One region of the Clostridium lamae genome, then DNA from elsewhere that is predicted to be linked to it. Evidence: a T-box and tRNA genes for the amino acid it is inferred to sense, from the RefSeq annotation. Region 1 holds a T-box; the other holds one or more tRNA genes.
What was found. A T-box is a leader RNA that pairs with one kind of tRNA and senses whether it is charged. The one in region 1 lies ahead of serS (serine--tRNA ligase), so its partner is inferred to be a tRNA-Ser.
Positions count from the first base shown of each region.

Region 2: it has a tRNA-Ser gene. The T-box ahead of serS (serine--tRNA ligase) is inferred to sense a tRNA for this amino acid. The anticodon was not compared.

Region 1 covers NZ_JASCQJ010000027.1:39,755-43,095, forward strand. Annotated here, with positions in the region: gene QK892_RS12720 (ROK family protein) at 1-24, opposite strand, end outside; tRNA gene QK892_RS12725 (tRNA-Ser) at 255-345, opposite strand; tRNA gene QK892_RS12730 (tRNA-Ser) at 369-459, opposite strand; tRNA gene QK892_RS12735 (tRNA-Ser) at 595-685, opposite strand; gene serS (serine--tRNA ligase) at 816-2,093, opposite strand; T-box leader at 2,158-2,355, opposite strand; gene QK892_RS12745 (DUF1667 domain-containing protein) at 2,405-2,659, opposite strand; gene QK892_RS12750 (FAD-dependent oxidoreductase) at 2,652-3,341, opposite strand, start outside.
Region 2 covers NZ_JASCQJ010000002.1:150,958-154,298, forward strand. Annotated here, with positions in the region: gene QK892_RS01800 (helix-turn-helix domain-containing protein) at 1-111, opposite strand, end outside; gene QK892_RS01805 (thymidylate synthase) at 280-1,071, shown strand; gene QK892_RS01810 (dihydrofolate reductase) at 1,071-1,565, shown strand; RNA gene ffs (signal recognition particle sRNA large type) at 1,717-1,978, opposite strand; tRNA gene QK892_RS01820 (tRNA-Ser) at 1,982-2,071, opposite strand; gene lgt (prolipoprotein diacylglyceryl transferase) at 2,347-3,120, opposite strand; gene QK892_RS01830 (nucleoside deaminase) at 3,140-3,341, opposite strand, start outside.

The DNA.
Region 1 (3,341 bases):
ACCAACTACATACTTCTTTTCCATCTCAATCCCCCTAGATATAAATTTAATTTTCTTTTTTATGATAGTGATAGTATACCATCTTCGGAAACTGTTTACAATAATTCAAGTTCATATTTACTTCAAAATACATAAATAATTTGAATTTTTTATTTTTTTCCTTAATGTTTATACAATCATGAATTTATTTTTAATTTAAATTTAAAATTTTATTTTATAATGCAAAAAAAGCACCTAACAACTGTTAGATGCTTTGGCGGAGAAACCGGGATTTGAACCCGGGCGCCAGTTGCCCGACCTACGCCCTTAGCAGGGGCGCCTCTTCAGCCACTTGAGTATTTCTCCATGTGCCTTCTAAAAAGGTTATATGGCGGAGAGAGTGGGATTTGAACCCACGGTACCCGCAAAGGTACGCCGGTTTTCAAGACCGGTGCCTTAAGCCAGCTCGACCATCTCTCCATATTTTCGTCTCGCGACAAATATTATTATAGCAACCACTATATATATTGTCAATTATTATTTTTAATTTTTTTAATAAATTTTTATTATGTTATATTTAAATTAAAAAGCACCTAAAAACTTAGATGCTTTCTTTGGCGGAGAGAGTGGGATTTGAACCCACGGTACCCGCAAAGGTACGCCGGTTTTCAAGACCGGTGCCTTAAGCCAGCTCGACCATCTCTCCATATTTCGTCTCGCAACAAAAATTATTATATCAACATTAAAATATTATGTCAATATATTTATAAATATTTTTTATCTTTATAATAATAAAGACCAAACCTAACAATATAGGCTTAGTCTTTAAATTTAAATTATTTAATTACTTTCATATTTCCCATATATGGCTGAAGTGCAGTTGGTATATTTACTGAACCATCTTCATTTAAGTTATTTTCTAAAAATGCTATTAACATTCTTGGTGGTGCCACAACTGTATTATTTAATGTATGAGCAAAATATTTTCCCTCTTTAGAATTCACACGAATTTTTAAACGACGAGCTTGTGCATCACCTAAATTTGAGCAACTTCCTACTTCAAAATACTTCTTTTGTCTTGGTGACCAAGCTTCAACGTCTACAGACTTAACTTTAAGATCTGCTAAATCCCCAGAACAACATTCTAAAGTTCTAACTGGTATATCTAAAGAACGGAATAAATCTACAGTATTTACCCATAATTTTTCATACCAATCCATGCTTTCTTCTGGTTTGCATACAACTATCATTTCTTGTTTTTCAAATTGATGAATTCTATATACTCCTCTTTCTTCTATTCCATGAGCTCCCTTTTCTTTTCTAAAACAAGGAGAATAACTTGTTAAAGTATGTGGTAATGACTCTTCTGGTAATATAGTATCGATGTATTTACCTATCATTGAATGTTCACTTGTTCCAATTAGATATAGATCTTCACCTTCGATTTTATACATCATAGCATCCATTTCAGCAAAGCTCATAACACCTGTCACAACTTCACTACGAATCATATATGGAGGAATACAATAAGTAAATCCACGATCTATCATAAAATCTCTAGCATATGAAATTATTGCTGAATGAATTCTTGCAATATTTCCCATTAAATAATAAAATCCACTTCCTGCTACTTTTCTAGCACTATCTAAATCTAATCCGCTTAATTTTTCCATTATATCTGTATGATATGGAACCTCAAAATCTGGAACTCTTGGTTCCCCGAAACGTTCAACTTCTACATTTTCACTATCATCTTTACCTATTGGAACACTTGGATCAATTATATTTGGTAGAGTCATCATTATTGTTTTAACTCTTTCATCTAACTCAGATTCTTGAGTTTCTAGAGCAGATAAAAGTTCTGAATTTTGAGTTACCTTTTTTTTCATTTCCTCTGCTTCTTCTCTTTTTCCTTGAGCCATTAAAGATCCTATTTGTTTTGAAAATTTATTTCTATCAGCTCTTAAAGCCTCAGCTTGTTGTTTAGCTTCTCTAAGCTTTTTATCTAGTTCTATTACTTCATCTACTAGTGGAAGCTTGCTATCCTGGAACTTATTTTTTATATTTGTTTTAACTATCTCTGGATTTTCCCTTACAAATTTTAAATCTAACATTATGTATACCTCCTAATAATTTATATTTATTTATTTCTGCAAATAAAAAAGGAACCCTTCCCCTAAAAGGGACGAAAGATTCCGCGTTGCCACCCTAATTAATAGCAAAAATGCTATTCTCTTAAAAAAATTAACGGTTTTTCCCGTACTGCTCATCACAGTCCCTCCAAGGTGGATTCATACCATATTACTATCGATTTACAGCACCCATCGACTCTCTTAAAGTAAATATTGATATTACTAGCCTTTTCAGCAGTTTATATATATTTATTCTTAATATATTATAAAAAAATATTTATGTCAATATATTATTAATCGTCAGATAAATCCCTCGTACATATGATATCTATACCAGTATTAAGTATATTTCTACATATTTTATCTCCTACTTTAACTGGAGTACTTACATATATTCTGCCTAGCACCTTAGATAGTTCTACCCAAATATTTATGTCTACTTCTTCACTAGATCTAACTGGAACCACTTTATATTTATTGCTACCCTTAACTCTGACTATTGATGTAAATATCCCCTTATTATTATCTTGCTCACTTGATTTATACATCGTCAAACTCCTTTATTCTACTTGAAATTATCTTAGAATCCTTAGAATCATCTACTATATCTGTTACATTCTTATCTAATTCCCTAGCAAGTATATTTACTATCTTTCCTAAACAATAGGATCCATGACAATTTCCAAATCCTGAACCTGTTCTTCTTTTTACACCTTCTACAGTTCTAGCTCCTAGTGGTCTTCTTATCGAATCTACTATTTCTCCTTCAGAGATATTGTTGCAAACGCAAATAATTTTCCCATACCTTTTATCAAGAGAAATTATTTCATTTGCATCTTTCTTGCTTAATTCTCTAAATTTATATACTTCTCTTCTTTTATCTATAAAATTCTTTTTTAAAGTACAATTTAAATTGTTAGCAATAGTATCACAAAGCATTTTTGCTATAGCTGGTGCTATTGTTATCTTTCCATAGTGAGTTCCCGTCACTCTAATATATCCTTTATCAATTTCACTTTCATCTATTAGCATTGAGTCCTTATTATAACTTTCTCTGAAAAGATTATTTATATTATTGTTATTTAGATCTTGTAATAAATTATTGGCATAAAGCAAATTATCACTTAAACTAGTTTTTTCAGTACTCTTTATACCTATTAATGATCCTGTAGTAGTCGTAGGAGTGCTTAGAACAAATGTATTCTTATCGAAAGTTTCTATAACTATTTT
Region 2 (3,341 bases), on a different contig from region 1:
TCCTATATATCTACCTTTATTCTCAATCCCCTTTGAAATTATAGATGCAGCTATAATAATAGAAATTGCTAATGAGAAAATAGCAATCGGTAAAAGTTTATCCTTCGACATTGATTCTCCCCCCTAAAAACCTATCTATTACAATTATTTCTAACTCACATTATACCATATAATGTAATTTAAGTTAATTTAATACTAAACAACATTTTAACTTTTTCTATTTTTAGATTATTACTTTTATAGTACAATAATCTTAGTTTAAAATAAGGAGGGATATATTTGAGTTTATATGATAAAAAGTACTTATCTATAGTTAAGGATATCTTAGATAATGGATATTATGATAATAATAGAACTGGAATGCCTACATATAAGCTGCCACATCAAATCATGCAGTTTAACTTACAAAATGAATTTCCTATTCTAACAACTAAAAAAGTGGCATTTAAAACAGCCATAAAGGAAATGCTATGGATATATAGAGATCAATCAAATGATGTTACAAAACTTCAAGAGCAAAATGTCCATATTTGGGATGAGTGGGTAGATGAAAACAATACTATTGGTAAAGCTTATGGATACCAAATTGCAAAATTTAATCAAGTTGATAAGCTTATTGAAACTTTAAAAACTAATCCTCAAGACAGAAGAATGATTATGTCTATGTGGAATATTGAAGATTTACCGGAGATGACTTTACAACCTTGCTGTTATCAAACCTTATGGGATGTAACTGATGGATACCTAAATTGTATGTTAATCCAGCGTAGCGGAGACATGCCATTAGGAGTTCCATTTAATACCAGTCAATATGCGGTGCTTGTTCATTTAATAGCTCAGGTAACTAATCTTAAACCTGGATTATTTACACATGTTATTAACAATGCTCATATTTATGAAAATCAAATTGAAGGAATGAAGCTTCAACTTACTAGAGAAAATGAAGATTTTGAAGCTCCAAAACTTTGGATAAACCCTGAAATTAAAAACTTTTACGATTTCACTGTAGATGATGTAAAACTTATAGATTATAAACACCATGATCCTATTAAAATGGAGGTAAGTGTATAATGTTATCAATTATAGTAGCTAAAGCAAGCAATGATGTAATCGGTGGTGATAATAAGCTTTTATGGCATATATCTAATGACTTAAAGAGATTTAAGGAAATTACATCTGGTCATACTATAATTATGGGAAGAAAAACTTTTGAATCTTTACCAAAAGTTTTACCTAATAGACATCATATTATTATTACAAGGGATCAAAATTATAAAGTTGATTCAGCTGATGTTGAAATAGCTAACGATATCAACTCTATTATAGATAGATTTGAAAACTCTACTGATGAAGTCTTTATAATCGGTGGAGGAGAAATATACAAAACTCTTTTACCTAAAACTAAAAAACTTTATTTAACTAGAGTTTATAAGGATTTTAATGGAGATACTAAATTCCCTGAAATCAATTTTAAAGATTGGTCTATTGAGTATCAATCTGAAATTTTTATAAATGAAGCTGATAACTTAAGCTTTGATTTCATTGACTTAGTAAGAAAATTATAAAGAAAACGAGGGCGTTCCTTAAAGGAATTCCCTCGCTTTCTTTGTCCTATTGTATGTTAATCCTATTGAAGAGTAACCTATAAATAATTATTTTATAAATTTTATATTTACATTAAAAAAACCCTTCTTTCAAGAAAGGCCTAAAATTAAACCGTGCACCTAGCTTCGACAGTAATCTATAGACGTTACTATGTAGTTAGCTCTGACAAGATTTATCCATATCACACGCAGTAATCACTTATCGCTGCTTCCTTCCGGACCTGACGAGGTTCATGCACTTACGTCGTATGGGACCTTGCCATCAACACCACTTGCATAGGCAGGCTCTACAAATTAAAGCCTAGGCTAGGAATTCAATCCTGCTATAGCGGATTGCAGGTTACAGGGCACCGCTAACTCCCCATCTAGCACGGCCATGGCGGAGAGAAGGGGATTTGAACCCCTGATAGAGTTTCCCCTATACACGCTTTCCAGGCGTGCTCCTTCGACCACTCGGACATCTCTCCATATTAAATTAAATAAATTATTTATTAAATGAATTAATAACATAATTTTTTAAATTTACTTATAGTTACTTAATTTGAACTACTGCTATATATTATCATATACAAATAAATATTGCAACAATTAAAACCTGGTAGCACTTCTAAAATGAATTTTAATATATTTTTTATATGATTAATTAATAAAATAATGAGGTGATATATAATCACCTCATTATTTTATTTTAACCAAAATTCAGTTATTAATAACAGGAAATAATTAGTAATTACAGCTTATATTAATTGTAGTATGACTTTTTCCTTTTACTCACAGATACAATTAATACTGCCCCTAAAACTATTCCAAGTAAGCTTACAATCTGCGCTGTTCTTAGTCCCATAACCATTAAGCTATCTGTTCTCAATCCTTCAATAAAGAATCTACCTATTGAATATAAGATCATATATCCACCAAGCACAACTCCGTCTTTTCCTTCTCTTTTCTTAAGAACTATGTAAACTAATATTGCGCAAACCAATAAATTCCAAATTGATTCATATAAAAAAGTTGGTTGATAATAAGTTCCATTTATCAACATCCCCTTTTGTATAAACTCTGGAAATTTACTGATAAATTCTTGAGAAACAGGACCTCCATGCGCCTCTTGATTCATAAAATTTCCCCAACGCCCTATAGCTTGTGCCAAAATCACACCTGGCATTATTATATCTACATATTTCAAGAAGTTAATTTTTCTATATTTAGCAAAAACATATCCTGATAATAAAGCTGCTATAACACCACCATGTATAGCCATTCCACCATTCCTTATATTTATTACATCCATAAAAGAATGATAGTTTTGATATTCAAAAGCTACATAATATAATCTCGCTCCTATAATTGATATAGGAAATGTAATTAAAAATGCATCTATTACTATATCGTAACTAAGATTTTTCTTCTTAGCTAATATGTATATTAATAACATAGCAGCTAAGACTCCCATGGATATTATTAACCCATACCATCTAATCTCTAAACCAAAAAGCTCAAAAGCTACTGGATTCATCTCACTACCTCCTCTTAATTTATTTTTTTCTCTTATTTTCAAAAAATGAAGTAAGTAAATTACTACATTTTTGATTATAACACCATTTTACATCAACTTGCCAATTAAATATATCATAATCTAATAAATTTATAGTCGAGCCACAGGCTCCCATATCTTTATTGAATGTACCAATATACAACTTAGATATTCTACTTTGTGCAATAGCTGAAGCACACATT